DNA from 4 places in the Streptomyces sp. T12 genome. Region 3 is predicted to be linked to each of the others. Evidence: riboswitches for the same ligand, from Rfam matches in the RefSeq annotation. Region 3 holds a riboswitch; each other region holds the start of a gene.
What was found. A riboswitch is a leader RNA that binds a small molecule or an ion and turns the genes downstream of it on or off. The one in region 3 is predicted to bind cyclic di-AMP.

Region 1 (4,507 bases), 5.1 Mb from region 3:
AGTTCACCGAGCGCACGAGTTCCGGCACCAGGACGCAGGACCCGTACTCGAAGCTGCTGGAGGAGCGGATCGTCTTTCTCGGCACACAGATCGACGACATCTCGGCGAACGACGTGATGGCCCAGTTCATGTACCTGGAGCACAAGGAGCCCGGCCAGGACATCTCGCTGTACATCAACTCGCCCGGCGGCTCGTTCAGCGCCATGACGGCGATCTACGACACGATGCAGTTCGTCACCTGTGACGTGGAGACGATCTGCCTGGGCCAGGCCGGGGCATCCGGCGCGGCACTGCTGGCCGCGGGGACTCCGGGGAAGCGATTCGCGCTGCCCGGGGCCCGCATGGTGATCCATCAGCCGGGGCTCCCCGAGCCGATCGAGGGGCAGGCGAGCGATCTCGCCATCCAGGCCGACGAACTGACGCGCGTTCGAACCCGCCTGGAGGAGATGCTCGCCCGGCACACCGGGCGCAGCCGCGAGCAGGTGAGCCAGGACATCGAGCGGGACAAGATCCTCAGCGCCCAGGAGGCGCTGGAGTACGGGCTGGTGGACCGGATCATCCCCAGCCGCAAGGCCACTCTCGCGCCGCCCACAGGGCGGTGATCGGCCGGTGCTTCCACCCGAGTTGCCGCCCCTGCCCGCGCTGACGCGTGCCGAGGGGGAGTTGATAGACCGTTATCTCGATGTGGTGGACCTGCTCGGCCGGATCAACCCGACGCGGCACGGCGACACCTACCGCGGACTGCGCGCCGCCCAGGCGCTCGTCGGCAGGGCGGCCGAGCTGCGGGACGCGCTGGCGCTGATGCACCAGCGGGGCGAGACCGAGCTGCACTCCCCCACGCTGGCGCGTGCGCTGCGCGTGCTGGACGGTGAACGCCGCACGGCTCGCGTCACGATGCCGTCGCGCTCCGACAGTTGACGACTCGTTCAGACAGGTTCTGGACGCCTCGCCCCACGGCCGAGGCGTCCGGACGGGAGCTGAAACGGACCAAAAGGCGTACCCCCTTTCGGCGTAGAAACCTTCCCTTTTACGCACCCCTCAAGTTGCGCAACAGGCATGACCCCAAGGCGGAATGGGACGCTCCATCGCTGGTCCGGGGCTCGTCGGATACCTGGACACCCGGTCGAACACGGGGGTGTCCACCCGAACGGGTGAGTGGTGAGTAACGCCACAAATCCCCGGTTCCGTTGGGTTTTTCGTTCATCCGTGCGTCAAGATCCCTGTCTGACGACAAGCCCCCGCCACAGCGGCGGGGCGATCCGGGCGGACGCCGAGTCCTGCCGCCGCCCGGATGACCGGTCGACAGGAGTGGATCGGCAGGAGTGGAGGACCCGAGCAAGACGGGTCGCCGGAGCGGACGTTCGTTCGATCCGAGCAACCCTTGGGGTGAAGTCGCGGCAACGCGACCGGGCAACTTCGCCAGCCCGAATCCGACAGGTCATCCTTCACAGGCGGCTGACGAAGGGTTGCGCATGACTGCGCTCAATCGTGTCCCGTCGCTCATGGTCCGGGCCGGTACGGCCTCGGCTCTCACCATCGCCGCAGTGGGCGGCTCGATCGTGGCGCCCGGCTTCGCCTCCGAGGCCGAAGCCGCCACGCCGGCGACGAAGGCACTTCAGATCGCGGCCTCCAAGAAGGGCTCCCCGTACAAGTGGGGCGCCACAGGTCCGCACAGGTTCGACTGCTCCGGGCTCACGCTGTACTCGTACAAGAAGGCCGGCAAGAAGCTGCCCCGTACCGCGGCCCAGCAGTACAACAAGACCCGCCACATCTCTGCCGGCAACCGCAAGGCCGGGGACCTGGTGTTCTTCCACTCGGGGTCGAACGTCTACCACGTCGGCATCTACGCCGGGAAGGGAAAGATCTGGCACTCCCCCAAGAGCGGGGACGTCGTGAGGCTGCAGAAGATCTGGACCAGGAGCGTCTGGTACGGCCGGGTCAAGTGACCTCCCCGGGGGCGCTGACGGCTGCCTGACGCGCCGTCAGCGCCCCCGGGGCCCCGGACTGAAGGCCGGGCGCCGGCAAAGGCTGTCAGACGGCCCGCAGCGGCCCGGCGAGGAGTGCCACGCCGAAGGCCGTCAGCGCGGCGCCGGTGACGGTCGTGACCGCCCGTGCGGTGCGCGGCCGGCGCAGCCACCTGCCGAGCCGGTCCACCAGCAGGGCGACCACCTGGAACCAGACGAGCGCGATCGCGACCACGATCAGCGCGAGCAGCAGCGTCCGGGGCAGCGCCGGAGCCCCCGCGGGCAGGAACTGCGGCAGCACGCTGAGGAACGTGAGGGACGCCTTCGGATTGAGGGCGTTGGTGACGAAGCCCTGCCGCAGCGGTCGCGCGGTGGAATCCTCCTGCGCGTTCTCCCCATCGGTGTGCCGCTGCCGCAGCGTCTGGACGGCCAGATAGAGCACATAGACGCCGCCCGCCACCTGGAGCGCGCGGAACAGCGCCGGTACGGCGGCCAGGACCGCGGCGACTCCCACCACCGCCAGCGTCACATGGACCAGCAGCCCGGCCCCGATCCCCAGCGCGCAGACGATCCCGGCCCGGCGGGAGACGAGGGCATTGCGTACGACGACGGTGAAGTCGGCCCCGGGCATGGCGACCAGGCCGGCGGAGACCCCGGTGAAGGCGATGAGCTGAGCGTCCATACGGCCAGCCTGCCGCGCCGAAGCCTTCAGCAGGTATGTCGAATATTCTGGGTAGTCCTTAAGCAATGCTTTAGCCTGCTGCTCGGCGCCGCGCGCGAAGGGACACCCACCATGTACGACCCGACCCGCCTCGCCGCCTTGGTGGCGGTCGCCGAGGCGGGTTCGATCACCCGGGCCGCCGAGCGGCTCGGCTACACCACGCCCGCGCTCTCCCAGCAGCTGGCCAAACTGGAGCGCGAGGCGGGCACCGCCCTTCTGGTACGGCACCACCGCGGGGCGCGGCTGACGGGTGCGGGCGAGCTGCTGGTGGCCCGGGCGCGGCGGGTGCTCGACGAACTCGACCAGGCACGGCATGAACTGGCCCGGCTGACCGGCCTGACGGGCGGGACCCTCCGGCTCGGCACCTTCCAGACCGCGGGCATCCATCTGCTGCCCCCGGCCCTCAGCGCCTTCCGCCGGGCACATCCGGATGTGGGGCTGACGGTCGCCGACTACGAACCGTCGGCCGGTGTCGCCGCCGTGGCGGCCGGGGAGATCGATCTGGCGCTGACCCACGCCTACACACCCGGCGATCCGGTCCCGCTGCCGTCCTCCGTCGCCGTCGAGCCGATCCTGGTCGAGGAACTGGTCCTGGTGTCCGCTCCGGGCCACGTCCTCACCAGCGGTGCCGCACGACTGCCGCTGGCCGAGCTCACGGGGCAGCCGCTGATCAGCATGGCACCGGACGCTCCAGCCCGGCGGGCGGTCGAGGCGGTGCTGGCCGAGGCCGGTGCCACGCCCTCGGTGCGGGTCCCGACGCCGGGGTACCTCCTGGTGTGCGCACTGGCCAGTGCGGGGCTCGGGGTGGCGGTCGTACCGGAGATGGTGGCGCGCACGTCGGTCACGCCGGTCGGGGTGCGGGCGCTGGAGGGCGGCGATCTGCGCCGTACGATCTCGGTCGCTTTCCGCAGCGACGAGGCAGCTCCCGCGGCGGACGCCTTCCGGGCGCTGTTGCGCGGCACGTACGGACGAGCAGGGCAGCCACAGCAGCCCTGAGCGTCATGGTTCCTGCTGTCCCGCAGCCGGCACCGGCTCCGCGGCCGCAGTCCACGGCAGTTCGATGGAGACGGTCTTGCCGCCCTCGCGGGTGGGCCGCACCCTCAGCTTGCCGCCGCACTCCGCGGTCAGCCAGCGGATGATGACCAGGCCACGGCCGTTGTCCTGCTGGACGGCGGCCGGCAGCCGCTTGGGGAAGCGCGGGTGGCTGTCGGTGACCCCGATGCGCAGGTGTTCGTCACGGTCGAGCTCGAGGTCCACCGTGAAGGTGGGTGACTGCCCGAGGGTGTGCTGTACGGCGTTGGTGGTGAGTTCGGAGACGATCAGCCGGATGGTGTCGGCCGCCTCCGTGTCCGGTGGCAGTCCCCACTCCGCGAGGGTGGTGACCACGTAGGCCCGGGCCGCGGAGACCGAGGCTGGATCGCTCGGCAGAGTGACGGATGCTTCCAGGTGATCTGCCATGGCGACGTCGTCCCTTTCCCAACGGGACCGCAGTCCGACACGGAGCGGATGGTTCGAGTACGGTCCCGGACTGGTGCTTCGTCGCCAGACTGCCATTACCAGGGCCGTCAGGGTGCCGATCCACCAAGATATGCATATATCTGTCGCTCGAAGCGGTGAACTCTGCGACGGCAGACCGTATTTGGGCGGCTCGGTTGGAGTAAGGAGTTGCCCATGCAGCACGGTCCCGCGGTGCGCCGCCGGAAACTGGGCGCGGAACTGCGTGCGTTGCGCACCGGTGCCGGGCTCACCAGTGGTGAGGCGGCCCGGCTGGTGGGCTGGCACCAGTCCAAGGTGAGCCGGATCGAGACCGGCGCCAGTGGGG
Region 2 (4,507 bases), 2.9 Mb from region 3:
TCCAGGTAGTCGGTGAGGATCGCCTCACGCTCGACGCCGAGGGCGAGCAGTGTCACGGCGATGGACAGGCCGGCGCGGTCCTTGCCGGCCGCGCAGTGCATGAGGGCGGGGACGCTGTCGTCCGCGAGCGTGTGCAGCACCTGGGAGTGCTCGGCGGTGCGCTCCTTGATGATCGTGCGGTAGGAGGTGATCATCCGGCCCGCGGCCTTGCCGTCCGAAAGGATCTCCCGGAGCTGGTCGAGGTTGCCGTCGCGGACCATCTTCCAGAACTCGGCGCCGTCCGCCGGATCGGACAGCGGCAGGTTCAGGTTGCGCACGCCCGCAAGCTCGACGTCCGGCCCTTCGAGCTTCTGGTCGGCCGCGTTGCGGAAGTCGAAGATCGTGTGCAGGCCCAGGGAGTCCAGGAACGCGGCGTCCTCCTCGGTAGCGTGCGCGAGGTGGCCGCTGCGGAACAGCACTCCGTGCCGCACCCGCCGTCCGTCCACGGTCGGCAGTCCGCCCACATCGCGGAAGTTGCGAACTCCGGCCAGTTCGGGCTCGGTCGACGGGATCTGCTGCGTCACGGGGGCTCCTCCCAGTCGGCCCCGACGGCGCGGCTCGGCGGTGCGGCCGACGGGGTGCCTTCCCGACGATACGACATGGGTTCCTGGGCCAATGAGTTGTCCACAGGCGTTGCCCCGGAGAGGCGCGGCCCCTGATGATGTTGGTACTTGATCGCACCTGTTCGCATCTGTGAGGGCTTGATGCTGGAGATCTCCGACAACGGCCGTACGTGGCTCCTGACCGGGCCGACCAGCAGTTACGCCATCCATCTGACCGACGGCGACGAACTCCTGCACCTGCACTGGGGGCCACGGATCGCCCTCGCCGACGCCGAGGCCCTCGCCGTACGCCCGCTGCCGGAGTACTGGCCCTTCGAGTCCCCGCTCGACGGACGCGAGGAGTACCCCGTCGAGGGTGGCCCCCGCTTCGTACGGCCCGCCCTGTCCGTGCGCGCCGAGGAGCGGCGCGGCACCGAGTGGGGCTTCGAGCACTACGAGGCCGAGGGCGACGAGCTGCGGTTGCGCTTTGGTGACGGCGGACTGGACGTCACCCTGCACTACCGGATGCGCGGGGACGTCGTGGAGCGCTGGATGACCCTGGACAACCACGGGTCCGCCCTGGAACTGCTGCGCGCCGACTCGGCCACCTGGACGCTGCCCGACCGGGAGGACTGGCGGCTGTCCCAGTTGCACGGCCGCTGGGGCGCCGAGTCCCGGCTGGCGCGGTCCCCGCTCACCTACGGTGAGAAGGTCATCGGCAGCCGGCGCGGGCACACCGGCCACCAGCACCTGCCGTGGGTCGCGCTCGACACGGACGCCACCGAGGAGCGTGGCGAGGTCTACGGCTGCGCCCTCGGCTGGTCCGGGTCCTGGCGCATCGCCGTGGCCCAACTCCCGGACGCGCGCGTGCAGATCACCGGCGGGGCCGGTCACGACGACTCGGGCTTGCTGCGGCTGGCGGCGGGGGAGTCCTTCGTGACGCCCGTCTTCGCCGGGTTGTGGAGCGACGGTGGCTTCGGCGGGGCGAGCCGGGCCTGGCACGCGTATCAGCGCGCGTATGTGATCCCGGACGCCGACCGGGACCGGCCGGTGCTGTTCAATTCCTGGGAGGCGACGGAGTTCGACATCTCCGAGGAGCAGCAGAGTGTGCTCGCGCGGCGGGCCGCGGCCATCGGCGTCGAGCTGTTCGTGGTCGACGACGGCTGGTTCGGGACGCGCACCAGCGACCGCGCCGGGCTCGGCGACTGGGCGCCCAACCCCGACCGCTTCCCGTCGGGCCTCAAGCCGCTCGCCGAGTACGTGCACGCGCTCGGGATGCAGTTCGGCATCTGGGTCGAACCGGAAATGGTCAATCCGGACAGCGAGCTGTATCGCGCCCACCCGGACTGGGTGCAGCATCAAACGGGACGAAAGCGGACGGAATTCCGCAATCAGCTCGTACTGAACCTCGCACGCGACGACGTCCAGGAGTACCTCTGGGAGCAGCTCGACGGGCTCCTCTCCAGCGCCCCCATCGACTATGTGAAGTGGGACTTCAACCGTTGCTTCACCGACGCCGGCTGGCCCGGTGAGCCGTACCCGCAGCGCCTGTGGGTCGACCACGTGCGCGCCCTGTACCGCCTGCTGGACCGGCTGCGTGCCGCTCACCCGGGCGTCGCCTTCGAGTCCTGCTCGGGCGGTGGCGGGCGGATCGACCTCGGCGTGCTGAGCCGCACGGACCAGGTGTGGACCTCGGACAACACCGACCCCCTCGACCGGCTCGCCATCCAGCACGGCTTCAGTCAGATCCACCCGGCCAGGGTCATGGCCGCCTGGGTCACCGACAGCCCGAACGCCATGCTCAACCACCGTGCCAGCTCGCTGCGCTTCCGGTTCGTGAGCGCCATGGCGGGAGTGCTCGGCGTCGGCGGCGATCTCACCCGGTGGAGCGAGGACGAGCTCGCCGAGGCCGGGAAGTGGGTGACGCTCTACAAGGAGATCCGGCCCGTGGTGCAGCGTGGCGACCTCTATCGGCTGCGGCCGCCGCGGGGCGGGCTGAGCGCGGTGCAGTACGTGCTGGGGGACGAGACGGTCGTCCTCGCCTGGCTCCAGGCCCAGAGTTACGGCGAGGCCGTCCCAGCGCTGCGGCTGCGCGCTCTCGACCCGACAGCATCGTACGAATGCCTTGAAACGGGCGAAATTCACAGAGGTGCCGTATTGGCGCATCATGGACTGCGCACCGGCTTGCGTGGCGACCTTGATGCGACGGTTATCCGACTGCGTCGCATCTAGGAGTTCTGTCCGAATTGGCGCCTTCATTCCAACTCGCTCTGGAGCAAAGGAAGCTGGAGCGGTGCCACGTGAGGAGCGTCATATTCGTGACCGTGCGTCGCCCGTCATGTTCACGTAATACACGTGGCTTTCAAGGGGTTTTGAGTCGGGCGGCGCCCCGATAATCCACGGAGGGTGACCGGTAATTCCCACAAGGGATCAACAGGAACGCATTCGGACGGAACCTCTCACTTGTTCCCTTGCGTCTTCCTCGCTTACGTTCGCCACCAATCCGGACGGACGCCTAATCCTGCCGCCGACCGGATCCCGCGCAAACTCACCCGTGTACGGCAGGAGCGGGGGACCCACAGGTACAACCGCCTGTTCCGGTCTCCGGAACGGCTTGGGGTCAAGTCGCGTCCCGACGTGACCGGGCATCTCCAGCCCGCACCCGACAGCTCACCTCGCAGGCGCCGGAGAGGAATTCGCCATGCCCGCGAAGGGTAAGCACCGCCGTCCGAAGTCCCAGCGCTTCACCCGCTCCATCGCCGTCGCCGGAACCGGTGGCGCCGCTCTCGCCCTCCCGCTCATCGGGGCCACGGGTGCCCACGCCGCTCCCTCTCAGTCCGTTTCGGAAAAGGCCGTTCAGTCTCTTCCGTCCGCCGAGAAGAAGGCGGTCCAGAAGAAGGCCGCCGAGAAGAAGACGGGTGTGCGGACCTATTCGGTGAGGGTCGGCGACTACCTCTCGAAGATCGCCGACGAGCAGAACGTCAGCGGTGGCTGGAAGAAGCTCTACGCCGACAACCGCGAGGCCGTCGGCGAGGACCCGTCGCTGATCCACCCCGGCCTGAAGCTCACGATCGGCAAGAAGGCTGCGGCGAGCGCCCCCAAGTCCTCGTCGCCTTCCTCTTCTTCCTCCTCTTCGGCGCCCTCCAAGGACTCGTCCGCTGAGAAGTCCTCCGCCGCGAAGAAGACGACCACGGCCGCCCGGAGCGCCGAGACCACCAGCACCGCCAGTGGCTTCTCCGCCCCCGTCGCCGGTGCCGCCGTCAGCACCGCCTACAAGGTGGCGGGCAGCATGTGGTCCAGCGGCTACCACACCGGCGTGGACTTCGTGACCCCGACCGGTACCGCGCTGAAGGCCGTGGGCGCGGGCACGGTCGTCTCCGCGGGCTGGGGCGGCGCCTACGGCAACCAGGTCGTCGTCCAGCTCGCCGACGGCTACTACGCCCAGTACGCCCACCTGTCGTCGCTCTCCGTCTCGGCCGGCCAGGCCGTGACCGCGGGCCAGCAGCTCGGCCTCTCCGGCGCGACCGGCAACGTGACCGGCCCGCACCTCCACTTCGAGGTCCGCACCACGCCGGACTACGGCTCGGACGTGGACCCGGTCGCCTACCTCCGCTCGAAGGGCATCCCGGTCGGCTGACGACCGCCTTCCTCGCAACCACCTGCCTGACACGCAACCGAAGGCCGGACCTCGATCCCCGGGTCCGGCCTTCGGTGTGTCCGGCCTTGCTCGTTCATGATCGTTCCATTGCGGTCTTGTGGTAGAGGTGTCCAAGGTGTCGACAGTGCGGGGAGGGTGAGGACACAGTGATCTCCGTTAGGGTGCAAGCGCTTTCTGCGGCTCATGGAGGTTCCCGTGTCCGGCGTCGACAGACGTACGTCCCTGGCCGCCGCGGTGGCCGTGGGGTTGCTCCTCGGTGCCCAGCAGC
Region 3 (4,507 bases):
CCGACTGCCGCCCCTGGCCCGGGCGGCGGTGGGGAGCCGGTCACCTGGTGGAGGACGCTAAACCTCGTTGTGTCGGGTCGGTAACGCCTTGTGCGGAAGTGCCGGGAGCGGACCGCGGGATGACCGTAAGTGAGCGTGATCCCGGGTCGGGGCCGTCGTGTTCACGCAGTGTGCTGATCGATGTGACGGTTTCAGGGCTCGTGGGGGTGGCGGGGTGCTATGGGCCGCATATATGCAAGATCGGTAGGGGGTGGGATCGGTAGGGGGTGGGTGGAGTGCGTTGAGTGGGGTGGTGTCGGGTGGTTGTTCGGCGCTCATTAGGCTCCGGCACCATGGACGTACTCATCCACCTCTTCGTCGGCCTGCACATCATCGGTATCGCCGCGCTGCTCGGTGGTTTCTTCACCCAGATGAAGGCGATGGGCCAGGGCACCGCCCGGTTCGTCCCCGCGATGCTGCACGGGGCGCTGACCATGCTGGTCACCGGGGTGATCCTCGTCGGTCTCAACCAGGCGGACGACCAGCCCGTCAACAACATCAAGATCGGCGTGAAGCTGGCGCTGCTGATCGTGATCCTCGGCCTCGTCTATGTGAAGCGGGACGACGAGACGGTGGACAAGAGTCTGTTCGGGGTGGTGGGGCTGCTGACCACGGCGAACGTCTTCATCGCTGTGTTGTGGACGTGATGTCGGACCCGGGGACTGTTCCCGGGTCGGTCCTTGTCCCGGCGTCGGGTCTGGGGCCGGTGCCGGGGTCTTGTCTGGTGTAAGTCCGTAGCGCGGCTGCGGTGACCGTCAGCCATGCCGCCACCGCGATCCACAGCAGTACCTCGCCGGGGGTCTTGAGCCACGGCAGGTCTACGGCGGAGGCGACGGAGAGGGCCGCCGCGGCGGTCATTCCCATGGGGAACGCGGTTGCCCAGCGGCGCACGTCGTAGCGCAGCCGTGGCCATGCGATCTCGGCGATGAGCAGGGCGGCGTACCAGGACAGGTCGAGTACGAGTAGGGCTACGGTCACCGTGCGCAGGGCGTTGCTGTCGTCGTCGTCGTTCCAGAGGTACAGGCGGGCGCTGTCGGCGGCGATGAGCTTCGAACCGGCGAGGGCGGAGATAGCGAGGGCGCCGCCCGCCACCCAGTGGTCGCCGGCGCCGTGGGCCACTTGCCGTAGGTCGAAGCGGGTCAGCGCGACGGCGTAGAGCAGCAGGCCGAGCCAGAACAGTACGAGTGCCGTGTGGGCGAGCCATGCCGTGGCCTCGGACGCGGCGAGTGTGGCGCCTAGGACGGCCAGGCCCTGTGTGGCCACGCAGCCCAGGAACACCGCGCCGGGCATGCGGCGGTGCGAGTGGCGTACGACCGCGATGAGGAGGCCCGGCCAGAGCAGGGCCGCCATGGCCAGGAGGGCCTTGGCGAGGGGCTGCCAGCCGAGGGCGGTGAAACGGGTACCCAGAACCGTCGTTGCGGCGATGGCCGTCAGGGCGGCCGGAGTGGCTGCCTCTTTCACCCACCTGTCGCGGTCCCACAGGAGCCGTGCGAGGAAGTCTCCGGCCAGGGCCAGCCAGGCTGCGCAGGCCAGGGCCAGGGCGATCCGGGAGAGGGTTTCGTAGCCCGTCTGGTGCAGGGATACCGACAGGATGCCGGTTGCCATGACGGCGGCGCCGGCCGTGGGGGGACGTTGCGACCACCAGGTGCGGAGGGGGGAGGCGGGGGCGGGGGTGGGCATGGGCCGATGCTAGGGAGCGGGGGGTGGGGTGCCGGTGGGGCACGCGCGCGGGTGGGGTGAAATACCCGCGTGTTGCCTCCGGCGGTTGGGCGGGGGTGCCTGCGGCGGCCTGTGCGGGTGGGGTGGGGGTGCGCGTAGCGCGTGCGGTTCGGTGGGTGGGTCGGGGCCGTGCCGGAGGGTGTCCGTCCTCGGTCGGGCGGTTGCCGTTGGGCTAGAGGTGCCGTGTCTTGACGCCCGCCGCTGCGGGCGGACACCCCCCGGCACGGCCCCTTCCCGCCGTACGCGGGTGCTGCGCCGCGGGGGTGCGCCCTCACGCGTGCGTGCCCGTAACGGCGCCACGCGCGCGTGGGGAAACGAGGCCACGCGCGCGTGAGGGAAAGGCGCGCCGTGCGCGCATACCGTCAGGCCGGGCGGACCACGCTGTGGATCGACGACTCTCCGTCGTAGTAGATCGACTCCTCGCGGACGTACGCGCCGGGCTTGGGGGCGTGGATCATCATGCCGTTGCCGATGTAGATGCCCACGTGGGTGACGTCGTCGTAGAAGAAGATCAGGTCTCCGGGCTGGGCGTTGGAGAGGGAGACCGTGGTGCCGGCGTTGACCTGGTCGTAGGTGACGCGGGGGATGTCGACGCCCGCGGCCTTCCAGGCGGCCTGGGTGAGGCCGGAGCAGTCGTAGGAGTCGGGGCCGGTGGCGCCCCAGACGTACGGCTTGCCTATCTGGGAGCGGGCGAAGGCGAGGGCCTTCTCGGCCTTGGTGGCGTAGGAGGAGTCCGACGCGGACGAGTCCGAGGTGCTCGAGTCGGACGAGGACTCGCTGCTCTCCTGCTGCTGGGCCGCCTCCTGGCGCTGGCGCTCGGCCTCTGCTTGTTGCCGGGCCAGTTCCGCCGCCTTGCGTGCGGCCTCCTCCTGCTTGCGCTTCTCGATGGCGGCGAGGCGGGCCTTCTCCTCCGCCGTGAGCTTCGAGAGGAGTTCGCGCGCGTCGGAGAGCTTCTGCTGAACGGTGGTCTTCGCGGTCTGCAGGTCGTTCTGCGACTCGGTGAGCGTCTCCAGGCTCTGGGTGGCCTCCTGGCGCTTCTTCATCGTCGCGGACTGCTGCGTGAAGTAGTCGTCGACCGCTTCCTTCTGACGGCCGGTCATACGGTCCATCAGCTGGGTCTGGTCGAAGTAGTCCTGCGGGGTGTCCGCGAGGAGGAAGGTCGCCGTGTCGGGGGCGGCGGCGCCGGTGCGGTACTGGGCGGCGGCGTTGCGGCCGAGTTCCTCGCGCGCGTCGTTGAGCTTCTGGGTGCGCTGGGCGACGTCGTCGAGGAGGGTGTCGACGCGCTTGCGCTGCTTCGCGGTCTTCTCCTTGGCCGCGTTGTACTTCTCGGTCGCCGACTCCGCCTGGCGGTAGAGGTCGTCGACCTTCTTCTCGACCTCTTCGAGGCTCGGCTTGTCGTCTGCCGAGGGGCTGGCGTTGGCCGTCTGGGACAGCAGGGCCACGGAGGTGAGGGCCGCCGTGGCGAGGGCGGGGGTCCGTATGCCTGCTACGCGCGTACCAGCGGGACGCGACTTGCGGTGCGACGCCAAGGGAGGCGACTCCTTCCGTGCTCCGCCTACCGAGTTAGCTGTCGGGTTCGGGCGGATGGTTCGGAAGGGTTGCCCTACGGCCTGTCCCTGGGCAGGGTCGGGCCGATTCACCCCAAGTTCGGTGGGTCCCCGGCTCCGGCAGCGCGGCGGCGTACCAGACTCGGCGGAGGCCGTGCGGCCCGGCGACGTTCGCCGGTGGGGGTCGTACGGCCTGTCCGGCACGGTAGCCAACTCGTGTGGCCCCTGTGAAGGTTGATGTTCGATATGCCCGATACATTTTCGTGACCTTGAGTCAGGGCGTTGTGGGCTGGGGTTGATGGGGGTGTGTTTATGGGGACGTGGTGCTGTTTCGGGTGGGGTGTCGGGCTTTAGTCGTCTTCGGCCGCTGGTGGGTGGCTAGGTCCTTGGCGGGGAGTGCGGCTTGGGGGTGATTGCGGATCGTGATGGGGAGGGTGTGGAGAGTGAGGGTGGTGTCTGGTGTGGCCGGTCTGGAAGATCATCCGGTTCTGAAAACCGGCGATGTTCTCGGGGTGGCCGCGGGCTGTCAGTGGGGCGCCCTAGACTCGGAGAGCGATGAGCAGCCTCTTTGACGACAGCTTCCTGGCGGACCTCCAGGCCCCACGGGCCCATGGGGAGGAGCCCCCGCCACCGCCCGAGGACGATCACTCTCCGGAGCCGGTTCCGGACGATCTGTTCGGCGGGAAGTTCGACGTGCCTCCAGACCGGGACGCCTACTACCGCGACGGCGCCCCGCGCCCGGCCATCGACGCCGCCGCGCTGCTGGAGGGGCTGAACGAGAACCAGCGTGCGGCCGTCGTGCACTCCGGCGGCCCGCTGCTCATCGTGGCCGGCGCCGGGTCCGGCAAGACGCGCGTGCTCACCCACCGCATCGCCCATCTGCTGGCCGAGCGGAGTGTGCATCCGGGCCAGATCCTCGCGATCACCTTCACCAACAAGGCCGCGGGCGAGATGAAGGAGCGCGTCGAGCAGCTCGTCGGCCCGCGCGCGAACGCGATGTGGGTGATGACCTTCCACAGCGCGTGCGTCCGCATCCTGCGGAGAGAGAGCAAGAAACTCGGGTTCACGTCGTCCTTCTCGATCTACGACGCCGCTGACAGCAAGCGGCTGATGGCGCTCGTCTGTCGGGATCTGGACCTCGACCCGAAGAGGTTCCCGCCCAAGTCCTTCAGCGCCAAGATCAGCAACCTGAAGAACGAGCT
Region 4 (4,507 bases), 1.5 Mb from region 3:
AGGCCTGGTCGGCGTACGGGTACGGGGCGCCGGTGCCGGTTTACTGGCAGCCGTACGGGCAGGTGAACGGGCAGGTGAACGGGCAGCCGTACGGGCACGTGTACGGGCCCCGGTATGGGCCGGCGACACCGTATCCCGCGTACAACCCGTATCGGACGTGATCGCGACGCATCGTAGGTCATCGCGCGCCGTACCGGACGTGATCATGGTGTGCTGCGAAGCATCAGGCGGACGCCGCCGTCAGCTTCCCGAGCTCCTCGTCCGTCAGCCTCAGCTCCCCCACCCCCAGAAGCGCCGGCAGCTGCTCCGGCGTCCGGGCCGAGGCGATCGGGGCCGCCACCGTCGGCTGGGCTGCGAGCCAGGCCAGGGCCACCGTGGCCACCGGGGCCTCGTGGGCCTGGGCGACCTCGTCGAGCACGGTCAGCACCCTGCGCCCCCGCTCCGTCTCCAGGTGCCTGCCGGCGCCCTGGGCGCGCGGGCTCTGTACTGCCGTGTCGGCGCGGTACTTGCCCGTGAGGAAGCCGGACGCGAGGGCGTAGTACGGGACCGCCGCCAGGCCTTCCCGCTCGGCGAGGTTCTGGAGCTCGCCCTCGTAGGTGTCACGGGAGACCAGGTTGTAGTGGGGCTGAAGGGCCACGTACCGGGCGAGGCCCTCGCGGTCGGAGAGGGCGAGGGAGGCCGCCAGCCGCTCCGCCGAGATGTTGGACGCGGCGATGTGCCGGACCTTGCCCGCCTTCACCAGCTCGTCCAGCGCGCCGATGATCTCCTCGACCGGCACTTCCGGCTTGTCGAAGTGGGTGTAGTAGAGGTCGATGTGGTCGGTGCCGAGGCGGCGCAGGGAGGCGTCCGCGGCCGCCTTGATGTTGGCCGCGGTCAGGCCCTGGAAGTCGGGGTGCTGGCTGACCTTCGTGGCGATCACGACGTCGTCCCGGTTGCCGCGCGCCTTGACCCACTTGCCGATGATGGCCTCGGACTCGCCGCCCACGTTGCCCTCGACCCACGCCGAGTACGAGTCGGCCGTGTCGATGAAGTTGCCGCCCGCCGCCGCGTAGGCGTCCAGGACGGCGAAGGACCGGGTCTCGTCAGCGGTCCAGCCGAAGACGTTGCCACCGAGGGAGAGCGGGAAGACCTCGAGGTCGGAGGAGCCGAGCTTGCGAAGAGAAGTCATGCTCTTCCCCAACACCCGCACCAGAAGCCTGTATTCCGCACGCATCATTGCGCACGCAGCGGAAACCGGCAGCCCTGACGTCGGGGGGTAAGTCGTCAGGACCGCCGGGGATCAGAAGTGGGTGAACCTCAGGGCGTGAGGCCCTTGCCGCGCAGCCACGCCATCGGGTCGATGCCGCTCGCGCTGCCGTCGGGGTGCACTTCGAGGTGCAGGTGCGCCCCGGTCACGTTGCCCGTGGCGCCCACGCGGCCGATGACGTCGCCCGTGTTGACCTTCTGGCCCACGCTCACGCTGATCGAGGACTGGTGCGCGAACCAGAGCTCGGTGCCGTCGTCGAGGGTGAGCTCCGTCTTGTAGCCGTACGACCCGTCCCAGCCGGCGAACGTGATCGTGCCGGAGTGCACCGCCTTGATCAGCGTGCCGGTGGGGGCGGCGAAGTCGAGGCCCGTGTGGTAGCCGGAGGACCAGTAGGCGCCGGCCTGACCGAAGGTCGAGGTGATGGTGTACGAGGAGGTCGGCAGTGTGAACTGCTTGGCCAGCTCGGCGAGGCGCTCGGCCTCGGCCTTCTTGCGGGCCTCCTCCTCGGCCTCGGCCTTCGCGGCGGCGGCCTTGGCCTCGGCCTCCTTCTCCGCCTTGGCGGCCGCGGCGGCGGCCTCCTTCTCGGCGGCGGCGACGGCGGCAGCGGCGGCCTTGCTGTCGATCTGGTCCTGCTGCAGCTCGGCCTGCGCGATGATCCGGCTGCGCAGCGCCTCGCCGGCGTCGGCAGTGCCCTGCGTGGTCTCCTCGGCGGCCTCGCCCATGGTGCTCAGCGCGGTGGCGGAGTCCTCGGCGGCCGCGGAGGAGTCGTCGTCGGAGATCAGCGGCAGGTCCGGCATGGTGATGGCGACCGGCGGCTTGCCGCTGTTCGCGCTGGCCATGCCGCCCGCGCCGACGGCGGCTATGACACCGACGCCGAGAACCGTGGAGCTGCGGGCGAGTCCCCCGCCGCGCTGCTTGGAGACGCGATGCCTGCCGCGTACGGGACGAATGGAGTCCGCGGTGGGGTTCCACTCCTCGAACGGGCCCTCGTCGGTGCGGTAGCTGTCGTAGCCGAAGGAGTCGGTACTGCGTTGACTCGGCACGAACGGGGCTTGCTGGGCAGGCCGGTTGGACGCCACGTGGGCGTGCTCCTTTCCTTCCTTCTCGCCTACCGGGTTAGCTGACGGGTTCGGAGCAGGAAGGTCTCCTACGCGCGTATACCGGCCGTGAGTTCACGGCGGTATCCGTGCGATTCACCCCAAGGTGGTGGTTCCCCGGTTCCCTTGCGGGATTCGGCGCGTGCGCACGGAGCCGACTCTTGTGACGGCTGGGACGACCGCGCTGCGTTATCGAACGTTAATAGACGCGGGGTACGGATTCCAAGCTGTTCCGCTTGATCATTAACTATTTTCGCCCGGACTTACGGGTCATGAGTGGCCTAAATCGGGCGAGTTGGCCAGGGCTCAGGAGCCACACAGGTATTGACGGAATGTCAGTTGTTATGCGGAGGGCGGTCACCCGATCACGGTTGGTGACGGTGATCAAGGGTCTGCTCCACAAGATCTCCATCAGGGCCGTCGCACGGCGATGAGAGCCAGGTCGTCCGCCATGCCGCCCCCGGAGTGCCTGCGCACCTGGGCCGCGAGCACGCCGAGCAGCGCGGCCGGCTCGCGACAGGCGTTGTCCCGTCCCGCGAGCCGGGCCTCGGGGTCGTAGAACCGGTCGTTCTCGTCCCGCGCCTCGGACAGGCCGTCGCTGTACAGCAGCAGTGTGGCCCCGCTCGGGAAGCCGGCCTCCTGGGCCCGGTCGGGCCAGGCGCCGAGCTCGCCCATGCCGAGCGGCAGCGCGGGCTCCGGGGTGAGCAGCGAGCGCACGGTTCCGTCGGCGTACAGCAGCAGGGGCGGTGGATGTCCGCGGTTGACGAGGCGCACGAGCCCGTTGCCGTGCGGCAGCTCGGCGAGCACGACGGTGGTGAACCCCTCGGAGGACTCGACCCCTTCACGCCGCGTGCGCTCACGCGCCAGCGCCCGCTCCAGCCGCTGCGCGACCGCCTCCAGCGTGGCCTCCTGCTCGGCGGCCTCCCGGAACGCCCCGATGACGACGGCGACCGCCGCGACCGCCCCCATGCCCTTGCCGCGCACGTCCCCCACGACGAGCCGTACGCCGTGCGGAGTGTCCTGCACGGCGTACAGGTCGCCGCCGATGGAGGCGCCCTCCTGCGCCGCCTCGTACCGTGCCGCGATCTTGAACCCACCGATCCGCTCGGCGGGCTCGGGCAGTACGGCGCGCTGGGCGGCCTCGGCGATCTCACGGGCGGAGGCGAGGCGCTCGTCGCTGCGGCGGACGAGGACGTTGATGAGGACGGCGAGGACGGAGACGGTGACCACGGTGGCCAGCTCGGTGATCACCTCCGCCCTGGGGGTGCCGCCGAGCACGATGCGGAGCACGAGCAGGACGGCGAAGGCGGCGAGCCCCGTGAGCAGCGTGCCGCGCAGCGAGTAGAGCGGGGCGGCGACGAGGGGTGCGGCGGTGAAGAAGGGAGCGCCGGTGAATTCGCTCGGCGTGGCGTAGTCGTACGCGCCCCCGGCCGCGGTGAGCAGGGCGGGGAGCAGCCGGACGAACCGGCGTGCGTACGAGATCCGCCGTTCCTCCACCTCACCAGGGTTGCCGAAGCGGGGGTGGGGAGCGAGTGGTGTGGGCTGACCGGACGACGGCTGGGAAAACACTCAGGGCCGGAACTGAATCAGTTCCGGCCCTGAGCCTTCAGTAGCGGGGACAGGATTTGAACCTGCGACCTCTGGGTTATGAGCCCAGCGAGCTACCGAGCTGCTCCACCCCGCGGCGATGACTCAATAGTACGCCATCCGCAGGACAGAAAGCACACGCCTTTCCCGGCGTCACGACAGCAGGTGACCATTCGGGGCCTTTGCCCGCTTCTCGTACTCCGGCAGGACCAGGACATCCACCCCCTGTCCCGCCAGCACCCCACTGCCGTCGGCCGCCACCACGAACGTGTCCGGCTCCCGCCAAGCCGTCACCACCCGCCGCACCCCCGCCGCCAGGATCAGCCGCGCGCAGGGCGCCGGCCGGGAGGCCCGCCGGGTACACGGCTCCAGGCTGCTGTACACCGTCGCCGTCGCCAGCCTCGGATCACCGGCCGCGATCTTCGCGAGCGCCGCCTCCTCCGCGTGCACCACGGGATCGCCGCCCTCCCTGGAGTACCCGCGCGCCAGTTCCGTACCGTCGGCCGCCACCACCACCGCCCCGACACTGAAGGCCGTCTCCGACGGCGGGCACTGCGTCGCCAGGTCACACGCCCGT

Region 1: another riboswitch for cyclic di-AMP. It lies ahead of PBV52_RS06315 (C40 family peptidase); the one in region 3 lies ahead of PBV52_RS29770 (C40 family peptidase).
Region 2: another riboswitch for cyclic di-AMP. It lies ahead of PBV52_RS42410 (LysM peptidoglycan-binding domain-containing M23 family metallopeptidase); the one in region 3 lies ahead of PBV52_RS29770 (C40 family peptidase).
Region 4: another riboswitch for cyclic di-AMP. It lies ahead of PBV52_RS22490 (M23 family metallopeptidase); the one in region 3 lies ahead of PBV52_RS29770 (C40 family peptidase).

What each region holds. Positions count from the first base shown of each region.
Region 1 covers NZ_CP117866.1:1,450,798-1,455,304, forward strand. The annotation lists gene PBV52_RS06305 (ATP-dependent Clp protease proteolytic subunit) at 1-602, shown strand, start outside; gene PBV52_RS06310 (hypothetical protein) at 610-918, shown strand; cyclic di-AMP (ydaO/yuaA leader) riboswitch at 1,259-1,469, shown strand; gene PBV52_RS06315 (C40 family peptidase) at 1,473-1,946, shown strand; gene PBV52_RS06320 (LysE family translocator) at 2,032-2,646, opposite strand; gene PBV52_RS06325 (LysR family transcriptional regulator) at 2,758-3,681, shown strand; gene PBV52_RS06330 (ATP-binding protein) at 3,685-4,143, opposite strand; gene PBV52_RS06335 (helix-turn-helix transcriptional regulator) at 4,357-4,507, shown strand, end outside.
Region 2 covers NZ_CP117866.1:9,457,827-9,462,333, forward strand. The annotation lists gene PBV52_RS42400 (tyrosine-protein phosphatase) at 1-563, opposite strand, end outside; gene PBV52_RS42405 (alpha-galactosidase) at 744-2,813, shown strand; cyclic di-AMP (ydaO/yuaA leader) riboswitch at 3,121-3,278, shown strand; gene PBV52_RS42410 (LysM peptidoglycan-binding domain-containing M23 family metallopeptidase) at 3,283-4,218, shown strand; gene PBV52_RS42415 (GDSL-type esterase/lipase family protein) at 4,435-4,507, shown strand, end outside.
Region 3 covers NZ_CP117866.1:6,567,954-6,572,460, forward strand. The annotation lists gene PBV52_RS29760 (hypothetical protein) at 333-686, shown strand; gene PBV52_RS29765 (tellurite resistance/C4-dicarboxylate transporter family protein) at 664-1,719, opposite strand; gene PBV52_RS29770 (C40 family peptidase) at 2,121-3,287, opposite strand; cyclic di-AMP (ydaO/yuaA leader) riboswitch at 3,296-3,449, opposite strand; gene pcrA (DNA helicase PcrA) at 3,861-4,507, shown strand, end outside.
Region 4 covers NZ_CP117866.1:5,020,000-5,024,506, forward strand. The annotation lists gene PBV52_RS22480 (PrsW family intramembrane metalloprotease) at 1-161, shown strand, start outside; gene PBV52_RS22485 (aldo/keto reductase) at 224-1,168, opposite strand; gene PBV52_RS22490 (M23 family metallopeptidase) at 1,297-2,325, opposite strand; cyclic di-AMP (ydaO/yuaA leader) riboswitch at 2,337-2,494, opposite strand; gene PBV52_RS22495 (PP2C family protein-serine/threonine phosphatase) at 2,755-3,840, opposite strand; tRNA gene PBV52_RS22500 (tRNA-Met) at 3,954-4,027, opposite strand; gene PBV52_RS22505 (dihydrofolate reductase family protein) at 4,084-4,507, opposite strand, start outside.